DNA from 2 places in the Bifidobacterium sp. SKU genome. Region 1 is predicted to be linked to the other one. Evidence: riboswitches for the same ligand, from Rfam matches in the RefSeq annotation. Region 1 holds a riboswitch; the other holds the start of a gene.
The links. Region 1 has a riboswitch for thiamine pyrophosphate ahead of thiS (sulfur carrier protein ThiS). Riboswitches for the same ligand answer to the same signal wherever they lie in the genome.

Region 1 (7,490 bases):
CGGCATCTGTCTGCGAGTGCTCACCACACGCGGTAATGACGCCTTCGACCTGATCAAAGACGTGTCGGATTTCGTCGTTGCGTAAAATCGCGCTCTCAAAACTCGCAGATACAGCATGAATATACGCAAAAAGTGCTTGTATCTGTGAGTTTTGAGAGCGTCCCTGACGCTATTGCCGCACCAACGGCGGCATCGGCCGCCACTTCGGGTCGTGCATCAGCTTGTGCGAGTCCCGCCATCCCTTGGCGATCTGCACCAGCCCGGTGCGCACGTGCTCGCGGTCGACCGCGACCAGGCGAATAACCTCTTTCGCCACCGTGGCGGCCGTTCCCAGGGCGAACAGCACTGGCCGGTAGTCGCCGTGCACCATGAAGTACCGGGCCATGTACCCGCGGTTGCGCAGGATGTGGTACCGGTTCATGTCCGAGGTGGAGTTCAGCTGCCGCAATCCGGCTATGTCCCAGTTGCTGATGTCGCGCGTGCGCCGCATCACCACGTCGGGCACCACAATCGAGTTGGTGACCTTGCTGGCCAGATACCCGTACATCGTGTCGTCCCAGTAGATGAAGAACCGCGGGTCGGGGAGCCCGATCTTCTCCACGATGCGCCTGCGGAACAGCCCGCCCTCGAAGCACAGCGTGTTCATCACGCGGTACCCGGCGGAGCCGAATGCGGCCGGCGCGATCGGGTTCGGGATGCCCAGCGGCACGATGAAGTTGTACTGCCAGTAGAACGGCCCGCCGTCGAAATCGAGCTTGCCGCCCTGGATCACGTCATGGTCGCGACCCCATTTCGCGAGCTTCTCGATGCCGTCAGGCAGTACGGCGACGTCGTCGTCCATCACCCAGAACCATTCCGCCCCGAGATCGTACGCGACTTTTACTCCGACGGAAAACCCACCGGCACCGCCAAGATTGTCGGTTTGCGGAGCGTACACCACACGGCTCGTGCCACCTTTGCGGTCGGCGTCCGTCGTCCCCCACAGACCGTCGGCCTTCTCCCGGAATTCGTCGACCATGTCCTGCGTCTCGTCGGAGTGTTCGTTGTCGACGATGACGATGCGCCATGGTGCGACCGTCAGCTGCGCGAATGAGGCCAGGAGTTCTTCCAGCAACTGCTGGCGCTTATATGTCACCACGATGATGGCGAGCTTGTCGAACACCGCACGGGCATCACAGGTGTGCTCGACCGTGGCTTCCCCAGTTTTGTCGTTCCTGTAAGTCATACCTTTCATTGTGACACCGTTTATGTGAAGGAAAGTGATAGTCACAGGATTGCCACCAGACAACGCCATAATGTCATGCCGACGTTTCCGGCCGTGCAGCTACCGTTCAGAGAGTATGGAGGTGGGTCATGAGGGCGGCACCGCCCGGCGCGTGGTCAGTCGCCGGAGCTGCTGTCACCGGCGCTGCCGTCGCCGCTGCTCGACCCGCTGCCGTCGGACGAGTCCGGGGCCGGCTCGCCGGGCGCCTGCCCGCGCGTGACCGTCACCGTGTTCTCGGAGCCATCCCTCCACATAATCCAGTCCACGGCCGTATGGTCGTAGTCGTCCGCGTCATCGTCCGACGGGGTCAACGTGTAGCTGCCGACCGTCTCGCCCTTCTCGTCGACGATGATGTTCTCGTCCGTGGTTTTGATGTAGAACTGCTTCAGCAGATAGTTGACTCCTTCGAACTCACCGGAGTTCAGCATCAGGCGGGCCCACCGCCCGCCGTCCAGCACCTCGGTGACCTTCAGGTCGCGCGAGAGGATAAACACACGCTTGCTGTCGCTCGACTCATCCCACTGGAAATACAGGGAACCGTCCGAGAACTGGCCGAAGTCCGTGAAGTTCACGTACTGGTCATCCTTCGTGTTGATGTTCAGCAGGTCGGTGACTTTTTTGGTCTTGCCCGTGCCTGCATCCAGAATCAGCAGCTTGTTGCCGTTATAGCTTTCGGAGGGATTGAGCACGTACTGATTCGCGCCGAACCGATACAGGCCCTGCAAGTCGCATCGGTAGGTGTCGCCGGGCGAGCAGTAGTCCGAAGGAATCTTCACGATTTCCTTGTTGCTGTCGATGGAATACAGGTGGTATGCGCTGTCCTTGACCACATATGTGTCGAACACGTGGTAATCGTCCACATCGACTTCAGTAGTGTTCAACGACTGGTATCCGCCGCTGTCCTTGCTGATGCTCACGCTGTCCTTGAACGTCTGCAAGGTCTCGGCCTGCTTCGCGCCGCCGCTCAATCCCATGATCTGCTTGTGGCCGATTTCGACCTCACGCTGATCGTCGTTGACAGTCCTCTTCTCCGTCGTCTTCCAGCTTTTCTCGATGGCGACGCGATTGTTGGATTGCGCGAGCACATCGAATTTGTAATCCTGCTGCAGGTTGATCAGGTTGTCTTCCTCGGTGCGCAGATCGATGCGATCGGACAATTCGCCGGATTTCAAATCGACCTGATGGGCGAACAGGTGCACGGTTTCCGGCGTGGTGCCGACCGCCTTGGTCTTGACCGCGTAGATCACGAACACGGCCGGGTTGGGACCGTATGTGGCGGCGACGACCGGATCGGAGTACATCTTCTCCCCGGATTTCAGAGCCGAGAAGTAGATCACCTTCGATTCGTCCATTGCCGGCGTCCAGACGCCGAACGCATATTGCCCGTCATCGGCGGATTGGCTGGAACTGCCATAGTCGGAATCGCTGCTGGAGCTCGCATCGCCGTTGGCGCAGGGCATTACGTCGGAAACCACTGCGCCGCCGTCCCACCCCCAGTCGGAGGTGTCGTAGTTGCAGACGAAGTTGGTCATGGTGACTTCGCTGACCGCTTTTTTGCCTTCGATCTGCGTCGGGGATTGCTTTTGCGTTTTCTTCGGCGTTGCATCAGTCGTGTCGCTGGTCTGCACGGGGCCCGCGGCCGCGTTCTTCTTGCCGTGAAGGATGAGGAATGCGGCAACTCCGCCGACGACGATCGCCACGACGACGATGGCCGCGATGATGGCGATGATGATCTTGCGCTTCTTGCGTTGCGCGGGCGTAAGTGGTGGCTTCTTGCCGGGTTGGGATTGCGACCCGGGCTGACCTTGGGGTGCGCTGCCGCCGTTATCCGCGGGGCCCGCTGGCTGCGGGACAGGCGGTAACGTCCCCGTACCGGGTACTGTGTTCGGGGCAAAGCCGGGCGCGGCTGTACCAGATTGAGGCACCTGCGCCCCGCTACCGGGCGCTGCGGCGGCACCGCTTGCGACCGGAATGCCGCAGTATGTGCAGAACGCCGATCCCGCCGGAATTTCATTACCACATCGAGCGCATCTGGCCATCATCGTCCCCTGTCTCTTCGTTACGACAATCATAACCAATTCGAGGGATTTTGAAAGGCCGCGAAGCCCTGCGGCCGGGCGTGATGTCACGCGGTCTGGGCTATGATGAAGGCGCAACCGAACGGGAGCCGCAAGGCTGAGAGGAAGCGACGCTTCGACCGTCAACTTGATGCGGGTAATGCCGCCGTAGGGACGAGTTGTCCAGTCACAGCGCAGCAACAATCGGCATCCGCCAACCGATGGCGGACGGTTCCCAGCCAAACGCACCGGGCATCCCGGCATATAACAGAACAGGCATAACGAAAAAACGCATGATTCGGGTCATGGAGGGGCGCACCACCTCACAGGGTACGGCTTGCTCCAGCGACCCTTTTTTCATATCGGCGGACGCCGGCGCACCCGATCGGAGATCGACCGGCAACGGCCGACAGCGCAATGTCGCCGATATGGGAATCACACCAGCGACCGAGGAGGGACACATGATCATCAACGGGCAGCAGGAGGACATCGCCACGCCGCTCAGCGTCGACGAGCTCATCGCGCGCAAGGGCCTTAACGCGGGACGCGTGGCGGTCGAGGTGAACGGTGCCATCGTGCCGCGCGACAAGCGCGCACAGACCATGCTGAGCGGCACCGACACCGTCGAAATCGTCACGTTCGTGCAGGGCGGCTGAGAGCCCGGCAAACACGCGGCAAGGCATCGGCACGGGCTCATGCCGATGCCGGCCAGCGAACCGCACTCCGACCCGAATACCGCACGCATCAAGCGTCATATACCTCAAAGAAAGGTACCATCATGACCATCGCATCAACCACACCGGCCGCCCAATCGGACGACCCGGTGCTCGACGAACTCATCGGCACGGCGACGAACACCGCGCTGCTCCCCGAACCGGACGCGCACGCCTACGACGACATCGCGACCGGCGATGCCGACCCGCTGGTGCTCGGCGGGCACAAGTTCACCAGCCGCTTCATCCTCGGCTCGGGGCGCTACGACCTGAACCTCATCAAGGCGACCATAGAGAACGCCGGCACGCAGATCGTGACGATGGCGTTGCGTCGCTGCCGCACGACCGAGAACAACCTGCTCGACTACATCCCCAAGGGCATCACGATGCTGCCGAACACGTCCGGCGCGCGTAACGCGGAGGAGGCCGTGCGCATTGCGCGTCTCGCCCGCGAGGTCTGCCAGACGGACTTCGTCAAGGTCGAGATCGAGCACGAGACGAAGTACCTGCTGCCCGACAACGAGGAGACGATTCGCGCCACCGAGATGCTCGCCAAGGAGGGCTTCGTGGTGATGCCGTACATGTTCCCCGATCCGATCGCGGCCAAGCGGCTTGAGGAGGCCGGCGCCGCCTGCGTGATGCCGCTCGGCTCGCTTATCGGCTCCAACAAGGGACTGCGCATGCGCGACTTCATCGAGGTCATCATCGCGAACGCGCACGTGCCGGTGATCATCGACGCGGGCATCGGCCGCCCGAGTCAGGCCGCCGAGGCCATGGAGATGGGCGCGGACGCGGTGATGGCGTACACGGCCATCGCGAGCGCCGGCAACATCCCGCTGATGGCCCGCGCGTTCAAGCACGCCATCGAATCCGGCCGCGAGGCATACCTGTCCGGTCTGGGCACGGTGACGGAGGGTCACGCCGTGCCGTCCAGCCCGACGAACGCCGCCGACTACCTGCACTGAGCCACCCGTACTGAGTCGCCTACTCACGTCGCCGCCCGGCAGCGTGCATCCATACGTGGGGCACGCTGCCGGGTGTACCTTAATCTCGCGATGACGCCCAGCCCGCGGCCCGAGACCCCGCGATCACAGGTCAACGGCCATCGCCAGCTCCAGGTCGTCGTCCAGTTCCTCGACATCGAAGTCGAGCTTCCTGAGCACGTCGTCATTGGGAACATCGCCAAGGGGCGCATCATCACCGTCGCCGGGGCCCATGTCACCGGGATCGTCATCAGGGCGCATCAGCATCGATTCCACGACCTCATCATATTGGTCCGGATTGCCGCGGAACAACGCCAAAGCGCACCCCCGCGCCAGGCGCTCATCCGGGAACCGTGCCAATACGATGTTCGCCAAGGACTCGCCCAAATGTGCCTTCGCGTTCATTTCCTCCTCGCTCAGCTTGTCGAGACGCTTCTGCATACGGCGTGTGAGACGCTGTATGTCCGCCTCGGACGTACTGTAAAGCGTGCCGTCCGTCGCGTAGTCGTCATCAAGTCCCCGTGAGAATTCATCGAATCCGTTCATGAACGCGATTATCGGCAATGACAGCAGACCGAACCGGACGAGCGTCTCCGTAAGCAGTTCCAGCTGCTCGACGCCTCGGTCGAACCGCTTGCGGTCTCGCCGCTCGAATCCGAGGATAAGGTCATGGGCCATCACGTCGCCCATCAGCGAGTATGCCAGATCGTTCAGGAACGCCACATCCTGCCATAGTGGTTCGCCCGGCACATCCCGATTGTGTTCCAGCGCGAGCATGCGGTCATCGACATCTATTGGTTCATCGTCCCACATCTTCTCGTATGCATCAATCAGCCGGACGACATCGTACATGTATCGCCGCTCGCATTTCAGCAGATCCAGCCTATCCTCCATGTCGATGCGGGCGCAGCTCTCGCAGTCGCACAGCGACTCGTCGCCCACCTCGGCATATCCGCGAACGCCATCTCGCTTCGACGAGCATCCGCCCGCGTCGCGATCTGCCGTCGCAATCTCTCCGACAGCCGGTTCCTCATCGTCATGACGACCCATATACTCACTCATCCACTGATTGCCATGCAGCTCGTATTCCGCATCGGCCTGCGCCCGCCGCTCGTGCAGATAGTCGACCACGCGCCGATACCGCATGTCCGGCGCCGCACCGAAGCGCAACACGTCTCCGTCCTCGCGCAGCATGCACATGCCGATGCCGGGGTACAGCAGCAGCATCCGGGCGATGTCGAGGCTGCGCCGCTCATCGGCACCCCAATTGAGCAGGGTGTATGCCGCCAGCCGGTGCATCTGCGTCGAATGCTCCTCCATGGCGAGCCCGCGCTGCTTGCGGTTGCCGAACCGCTTCCTGCCGCGAGGCCGTCGCATCAGTTCCTCGACGGTCGTCATACGAATCAGCGACGGCATGTAATCGGACGGGTCGTCGCGAAACAGAGCCAGCGTGGAATCGTTCAGCAGCTCGTACAGCCACACCGAGATGCCGTACTTGCGCACCGTTTCGGAGCAGCCGTGAAGAAACCTCCGGCACTCGCCCACCAGCCGCCCGTTGAATGACATCGCCGCCGCGCACAGGTTCGTCGTCCAACTGCCGCACGCGAATACGTCGCGCGCCAGCGCGTACAGCCGGTGATCCCATGGCGTGGGCGTGCCGTCCCTGTCATAGTCTTCGCACACCTTGCGCATAGTCTCCGGAGAGACGAGTTCCTCGAATCGCCGCTCCAACTTGTTGATAGCCTGCAGAAATCCGATGGTATCCATCGAGAATGATGTCGCCATGATCGCTCCTTTTCGTATGCGCCACTGCCGTCACGGTCCCTCCGCGTCCTCGCGCATAGGCACACCATGGCACACCCAAGGCTCCCGGCGCCACCCACCCTCGAAAATCTGTGGATATGTGGATAACTCACCCCTTATCCACAGTTGTCCACATTGCCGGCGGAACCGGCAAGCCCGGCCATCAAGACCGGTGAAACCATACGAAAATGCCAGAATGGAACACCACGCGCATAATCGACTTCCACTATCATGGCTAGCGGAAGTCGATTACATGCCGCAGGCCGTCACACCAGATCAGGCATCAAAGGGAAGAGACAACGAACGAAAACAAACGCACCGTGACGATTCTCATACCCTGTTACAACGAGGAGGAGTCGCTGCCGATGCTGTTCGCCCGGCTCACCACGCTCTCTGAGAACGCCTAGCTGGCACCGGACGATGACGATCGCATCGACTATCGCTTCCTGTTCGTGGACGACGGGTCGAAGGATTCGACCCGCAACGAAATCCGCGAGTTCGCCAGCAACCGTCAGCCTACGTAAGGTGTCCGCGCGGACACGCACAGCTGTGCCCGCGCGGCCGTCCGTGGCTACATGAATTTCTTCAGATCCACCGGGCAGCTCAGGCCATCCTTGATGCTGCTGAGCTTGTCCAGCGCACCTCCATTGGAGGAGTCGGTGGAGTTCTT
Region 2 (7,490 bases), 740 kb from region 1:
TCACGCCGCCGCCGACGACGACCGGGAACTCGCTGGCGGAGCAGATCGTGTTGATCTGCGCGGCATCCAGGGTCTTGCCGGAGCCGTCGTTGCCGCCCACCGAGGCTTCCGGCTTGGTGGAGGAGACGTGCAGAGGTCCGGCGCCGATGTAGTCGATGCAGCCGTCGGGCAGCTCATTGATGAGTCGGACCAGGGACTCGGTCTCAGCCGACAGTCCCACGATCGCTTCGTCGCCCAGCAGGGCGCGGGCCTCGCGCGGCTCCATATCGCTCTGGCCGATGTGCACGCCGTCGACCTTGATGCCCTTGCGGCGGGCCTGCCACACCACGTCGGCGCGGTCGTCGATCACGAAGGCCACGGAGTCGGACTTCTCGTTGTCCTCGATGATCTGCGCGATGTCGCGGGCCATCTCGGTCAGCTCAGAGGCGTCGGCGCCCTTGGCTCGCAATTGAATGAAGGTGGCGCCGCCATGCAAGGCCTGATCGATCACCTCGGTCAGCGGCCGGTCCTTGCAGTCCTGGGGGCCGACCACGAAGTACGCGCTCAGGTCGAACGAATCGCGCATGGACGCGAATGGGTATTCATTGCTCATCTGTTGTTCCTTTAATTGTGTTATTGGAAGAATATGATGCCTATTGGAAGAATATGATGCCGGCGCCACTCATCGGGAGCACCGGGAGGGGCGGCTATCGCATGTCGATCGCGCGGTCTGCCACCTCCTCGGCGGTAACGTTCCACAGCGCGTCCAGCAGCGCCACCTGGAACGAACCGGGGCCGTTGCTTCGTTTCTCGGCTATCTCGCCGGCCGTGTTGTACAGCGATGTGGCGGCGAGCGCGGCGATCAGCGGCTGCGCGACGGCGAGATACACGGCGGTGACGCCGCCGAGCGAGCATCCGGCGCCGGTGATTTTCGTCATCATGGCGCTGCCACCCGCCAGCCGGTACACGTGTTCGCCGTCGGTCACCATGTCCGTCGCACCGGAGACGGCCACCGCCGCCGTGCCGTTGGCGCCGTGCCTCGCCATGAACCGTGCGAGCCGCTGCGCCGGTGCGATGGCGGATTCCACGTCGTCGACGGATTCCACGCCGGCGGGCTTGGATGCGGTAGCGGTCGCGGATTCCTCGTTCAGCCCCCACATGGCGTCGAGCGCGATGATCTCCGAGGCGTTGCCTCGGATCACGGTCGGCGGATAGCGCTTGAATGACTGCAATATGGCGGTTCTGGTCTCTCCAATGCCGGCGGCGACGGGGTCGAGCACCCAGGGATGGCCAGTGTTGTGGAACGCCCTCGCCACTTGCGGCAGCGCGTCCTTGTAGAACGGCAGCAGGGTGCCGACGTTGATGTAGTCGGCGCCGCTGATCGTGGCGGTGTCGATGATGTCGTCCGGCAGGAAGCTCATGGCCGCCGCGCCGCCGGCGGCGAGCTGCGCGTTGGCGACAAGGTTGATGGTGACGAAATTGGTGAAGGACTGCGCCAGCGGCGTAGTCTCGCGTACCGTGCGCACCGCGTCCGCTATCTGCTCACGCAGTGATGGCTGTGTTTGCGGCGATATCCGCGTGTTCGGCGATTCCTCGCTCATAATCATTGCTCCCTACGATGGTCTTGACCAACAGGTTCAAAGGGTCAGGCGTGTGGCCTTTCTCAACTCGCGTACTGCTGCGGGTTCCCCTGCATTGTGCCCTTCAACGCTATGGCCCAATATGGACATTGTGTCTTGCGTTTCTTGAAGGTACGTGGTAGTGGCGCCCTTTCGTTGCCGGCATGCGTTGCGTTGCGATTTTTCCGGCCCTGTATGGGGGATACAGGATTGGCGATGGCGACACGCCGTTTTTGTTAATGGCATTTACATGAAATACAGGTAATGAGATATCATTCTCATGATCACCGTGTGGATATCGCATTGGTGCGTATACACTAACAGCAACAGAGCGGCGCGGCAGGCGCTCGTGGATTCAATGAAGAAGGAACGTTTATGGCAGTTCGCAGACTTGGTGGCCGCATCGTGGCTTTCGCCGCCACAGTGGCCTTGTCAATACCGTTAGGGTTGTTAACAAATTCAGCGTGGGCGGTCGAGGACGCCACCCGATCCGACTCCACCACGCAGATGAGCTCCACGCCGGAGGTGGTCTACTCCAGCGCCGTGGATTCCAAGCAGAATCGCACCTCGGATTTCGACGCCAACTGGAAGTTCATGCTGTCCGATTCCGTGCAGGCGCAGGATCCGGCGTTCGACGATTCGGCCTGGCAGCAGGTCGACCTGCCGCATGACTACAGCATCACGCAGAAGTATTCGCAGAGCAACGAGGCCGAAAGCGCATACCTTCCCGGCGGCACCGGCTGGTACCGCAAGTCCTTCACCATCGACCGGGACCTCGCCGGCAAGCGCATCGCCATCAACTTCGACGGCGTGTACATGAACGCCACCGTCTGGTTCAACGGCGTCAAGCTCGGCACCCATCCGTACGGCTACTCGCCGTTCTCCTTCGACCTGACCGGCAACGCCAAGTTCGGTGGGGAGAACACCATCGTCGTCAAGGTCGAGAACAGGCTGCCGTCCAGCCGCTGGTACTCCGGCTCCGGCATCTACCGCGACGTCACCCTCACCGTCACCGACGGCGTGCACGTCGGCAATAACGGCGTGGCCATCAAGACCCCGAGCCTCGCCACCCAAAACGGCGGCAACGTGACGATGAACCTCACCACCAAGGTCGCCAACGACACCGAGGCCGCGGCGAACATCACCCTCAAGCAGACCGTGTTCCCCAAGGGAGGCAAGACCGACGCCGCCATCGGCACCGTCACCACCGCATCCAAGTCCATCGCGGCCGGTGCCAGCGCGGACGTGACCTCCACGATCACCGCCGCTTCGCCCAAGCTGTGGAGCATCAAGAACCCGAACCTGTACACCGTGCGCACCGAAGTGCTCAACGGCGACACGGTGCTCGACACTTACGACACCGAATATGGCTTCCGCTGGACCGGCTTCGATGCGACCAGCGGTTTCTCGCTCAACGGCGAGAAAGTCAAGCTCAAGGGCGTCTCAATGCATCATGACCAGGGATCGCTCGGCGCGGTCGCCAACCGCCGCGCCATCGAGCGCCAGGTCGAGATTCTCCAGAAGATGGGCGTCAACTCGATCCGCACCACGCACAACCCCGCAGCCAAGGCGCTGATTGACGTCTGCAACGAGAAGGGCGTCCTCGTGGTCGAAGAGGTCTTCGACATGTGGAACCGGTCGAAGAACGGCAACACCGAGGATTACGGCAAGTGGTTCGGCCAGACCATCGCCGGTGACAACGCCGTCCTGGGTGGCGACAAGGACGAGACCTGGGCCAAGTTCGACCTGACCAGCACCATCAACCGCGACAGGAACGCCCCGTCCGTCATCATGTGGTCGCTCGGCAACGAGATGATGGAAGGCATCAGCGGCAGCGTCTCGGACTTTCCGGCTACCTCCGCCAAGCTGGTCGCATGGACGAAGGCCGCGGACAGCACCCGCCCGATGACCTACGGCGACAACAAGATCAAGGCCAACTGGAACGAGTCGAACACCATGGGCGACAACCTGACCGCCAACGGCGGCGTGGTCGGCACCAACTACTCCGACGGCGCGAACTACGACAAGATCCGCACGACCCACCCCTCATGGGCCATCTACGGTTCTGAGACGGCGTCCGCCATCAACAGCCGAGGCATCTACAACCGCACCACCGGCGGCGCCCAGTCAAGCGACAAGCAGCTGACCAGCTATGACAATTCCGCAGTCGGCTGGGGTGCCGTCGCCAGCTCCGCCTGGTACGACGTGGTCCAGCGCGATTTCGTCGCCGGCACATACGTGTGGACTGGCTTCGACTATCTCGGCGAACCCACCCCGTGGAACGGCACCGGCTCCGGCGCCGTGGGCTCCTGGCCGTCGCCGAAGAACTCGTACTTCGGCATCGTCGACACCGCAGGATTCCCGAAGGACACCTATTACTTCTATCAGAGCCAGTGGAACGACGACGTGCACACGCTGCACATCCTCCCCGCATGGAACGAGAACGTCGTCGCCAAGGGCTCCGGCAACAAGGTGCCGGTCGTCGTCTACACCGACGCGGCCAAGGTCAAGCTGTACTTCACACCGAAGGGCAGTACCGAAAAGCGACTGATCGGAGAGAAGTCCTTCACCAAGAAGACCACCGCGGCCGGATACACCTATCAGGTCTACGAGGGCACCGACAAGGACTCCACCGCCCACAAGAACATGTACCTGACCTGGAACGTGCCGTGGGCCGAGGGCACCATCTCCGCCGAAGCATACGACGAGAACAACAGGCTGATCCCCGAGGGGTCCACCGAGGGCAACGCGTCGGTGACCACCACCGGCAAGGCCGCGAAGCTTAAAGCCGATGCCGACCGCAAGACGATCACCGCGGACGGCAAGGACCTGTCGTACATCGAGGTCGACGTGACCGACGCCAACGGCCATATCGTCCCCGATGCCGCCAACCGCGTCACCTTCGACGTCAAGGGCGCCGGCAAACTGGTCGGCGTCGACAACGGCAGCTCGCCGGATCACGACTCCTATCAGGCCGACAACCGCAAGGCGTTCAGCGGCAAGGTGCTCGCCATCGTCCAGTCCACCAAGGAGGCGGGCGAGATCACCGTCACCGCCAAGGCCGACGGTCTGCAATCATCCACAGTGAAGATCGCCACCACCGCCGTCCCCGGCACCAGCACCGAGAAGACGGTCCGCAGCTTCTACTACTCGCGCAACTACTACGTCAAGACCGGTAACAAGCCGATTCTGCCGAGTGATGTCGAGGTGCGCTACTCCGACGGCACGTCGGACCGTCAGAACGTCACATGGGACGCAGTCAGCGACGACCAGATCGCCAAGGCCGGTTCGTTCAGCGTGGCCGGCACGGTCGCCGGGCAGAAGATCTCCGTGCGCGTGACGATGATCGACGAGATCGGTGCGCTGCTCAACTATTCGGCCAGCACACCGGTCGGCACGCCCGCCGTGCTGCCTGGCTCGCGTCCGGCCGTGCTGCCCGACGGCACCGTGACCAGCGCGAACTTCGCCGTCCACTGGACCAAGCCCGCCGACACCGTGTACAACACGGCCGGCACCGTCAAGGTCCCCGGCACCGCCACCGTCTTCGGCAAGGAGTTCAAGGTCACCGCGACGATCCGCGTGCAGCGGTCGCAGGTCACCATCGGCAGCAGCGTCTCCGGCAATGCGCTGCGCCTGACTCAGAACATCCCCGCCGACAAGCAGTCCGACACGCTGGACGCCATCAAGGACGGCTCCACGACCGTCGACGCCAATACCGGCGGCGGCGCGAACCCGTCAGCATGGACCAACTGGGCGTACTCGAAGGCCGGCCACAACACCGCCGAGATCACCTTCGAGTACGCGACCGAGCAGCAGCTCGGCCAGATTGTCATGTACTTCTTCCGCGACAGCAACGCGGTGAGGTTCCCCGACGCCGGCAAGACGAAGATCCAGATCTCCGCGGACGGCAAGAACTGGACGGATCTCGCTGCCACGGAGACCATCGCGGCCCAGGAGTCGTCCGACCGAGTCAAGCCGTACACCTATGACTTCGCTCCGGTGGGAGCCACGTTCGTCAAGGTCACGGTCACCAACGCCGACACCACAACCCCCAGCGGCGTGGTCTGCGCCGGCCTGACCGAGATCGAGCTGAAGACCGCGACCAGCAAGTTCGTCACGAACACGTCCGCCGCGCTCTCGTCGCTGACAGTGAACGGCACGAAGGTCTCCGACTCCGTGCTCGCCGCCGGCTCCTACAACACGCCCGCGATCATCGCGGACGTCAAAGCCGAGGGCGAAGGCAACGCCAGCGTCACCGTGCTGCCCGCGCACGACAACGTGATCCGCGTGATCACCGAGTCCGAGGACCACGTCACGCGCAAGACCTTCACCATCAACCTGGGCACGGAGCAGGAATTCCCCGCAGACTCCGATGAGCGCGACTACCCGGCCGCCGACATGACGGTCACCGCGGGCAGCGAGCAGACGTCCGGCACCGCGACCGAAGGCCCGAAGAAATTCGCGGTCGACGGCAACACCAGCACGTACTGGCATTCCAACTGGACGCCCACCACCGTGAACGACCTGTGGATCGCCTTCGAGCTCCAGAAACCCACCAAGCTCGACGCGCTGCGCTACCTGCCGCGCCCCGCGGGCAGCAAGAACGGTTCCGTCACCGAATACAAGGTTCAGGTCAGCGATGACGGCACCAACTGGACCGACGCGGGCTCCGGCACATGGACCACCGATTACGGCTGGAAGCTCGCCGAGTTCAATCAGCCGGTGACCACCAAGCACGTGCGGCTCAAGGCCGTCCACACCTATGCGGATTCCGGCAACGACAAGTTCATGTCCGCCTCCGAAATCCGCCTGCGCAAGGCCTTCGACACCACCGACATCAGCGGCGCGACCGTGACCGTGCCCGCCAAGCTGACCGTCGACCGGGTGGACACCGACCATCCCGCCACCTTCGCCACGAAGGACGTGACGGTGACGTTGGGCGACGCCACGCTGCGCTACGGCGTGGACTACCTGCTCGACTACGCGGGCAACACCGCCGTCGGCAAGGCCACGGTGACCGTGCGCGGCATCGACAAGTACTCCGGCACCGTCGCCAAGACGTTCACCATCGAACTGAAGAACGCCCCGGCGCCGGAACCGACGCTGACCTCGGTGAGCGTCAAGACCAAGCCTTCCAAGCTGACCTATGTGGTCGACGACAAGTTCGACCCGGCAGGACTGGTGCTGCAGCTCAACTATGACGACGACAGCACCGGCACCGTGACCTGGAACACGCAGACGGCCGGCGACTTCACGTTCAAGCCTGCGCTCGACGCGAAGCTCAAGGTCACCGACAAGACCGTCACCGTCACCTACCAGGGCAAGTCCGCGGTCATCGACATCACCGTCTCGCAGCCCGCCCCGACCGTCAGCAAGACGGATCTGGACAAGGCCATCAAGGCGATCGAGGCCAAGAACCCGGATTCGTCCAAGTACACGGCCGACTCGTGGAAGACCTTCGCGGACGCCATGGCGCATGCCAAGGCCGTCATCGCGGATGATTCCGCCACCCAGCAGGACGTCGATAACGCGCTCAAGGCGCTGACCGACGCCTACGCCGGGCTGACCGAGAAGACGCCCGAACCCGCCCCCGTCAGCAAGTCCGAGCTGGACAAGAAGATCAAGGCGATCGAGGCCGAGAAGCTGGACGGGTCGAAGTACACGGCCGAGTCGTGGAAGGCGTTCGAGACCGCCCTGGCGCATGCCAAGGCCGTCATCGCCAGCGATTCCGCCACCCAGCAGGATGTGGACGCGGCCCTTGGCGCCCTGACCTCCGCTCGCGACGGACTGACCGAGAAGGGCGAGGTCAAGCCCGACCCGAAGCCCGAACCGGGCACCGTCGACAAGACGGCGCTGGATAAGGCGGTCAAGAAGGTCGAGGCCGAGAAGCTG

Region 2: linked by a shared signal. The riboswitch ahead of MMB49_RS02600 (hydroxyethylthiazole kinase) and the one ahead of thiS (sulfur carrier protein ThiS) in region 1 are both predicted to bind thiamine pyrophosphate.

Annotation. Positions count from the first base shown of each region.
Region 1 is NZ_CP092890.1:2,125,973-2,133,462, forward strand. Features, by position in the region: gene MMB49_RS09060 (hypothetical protein) at 1-85, shown strand, start outside; gene MMB49_RS09065 (glycosyltransferase family 2 protein) at 170-1,225, opposite strand; gene MMB49_RS09070 (zinc ribbon domain-containing protein) at 1,381-3,189, opposite strand; partial or broken gene MMB49_RS09565 (hypothetical protein) at 3,259-3,336, opposite strand; TPP riboswitch at 3,415-3,513, shown strand; gene thiS (sulfur carrier protein ThiS) at 3,783-3,977, shown strand; gene MMB49_RS09080 (thiazole synthase) at 4,100-4,999, shown strand; gene MMB49_RS09085 (riboflavin deaminase) at 5,123-6,802, opposite strand; gene MMB49_RS09090 (DUF4012 domain-containing protein) at 7,392-7,490, opposite strand, start outside.
Region 2 is NZ_CP092890.1:618,700-626,189, forward strand. Features, by position in the region: gene thiC (phosphomethylpyrimidine synthase ThiC) at 1-592, opposite strand, end outside; gene MMB49_RS02600 (hydroxyethylthiazole kinase) at 687-1,586, opposite strand; TPP riboswitch at 1,573-1,681, opposite strand; gene MMB49_RS02605 (discoidin domain-containing protein) at 2,046-7,490, shown strand, end outside.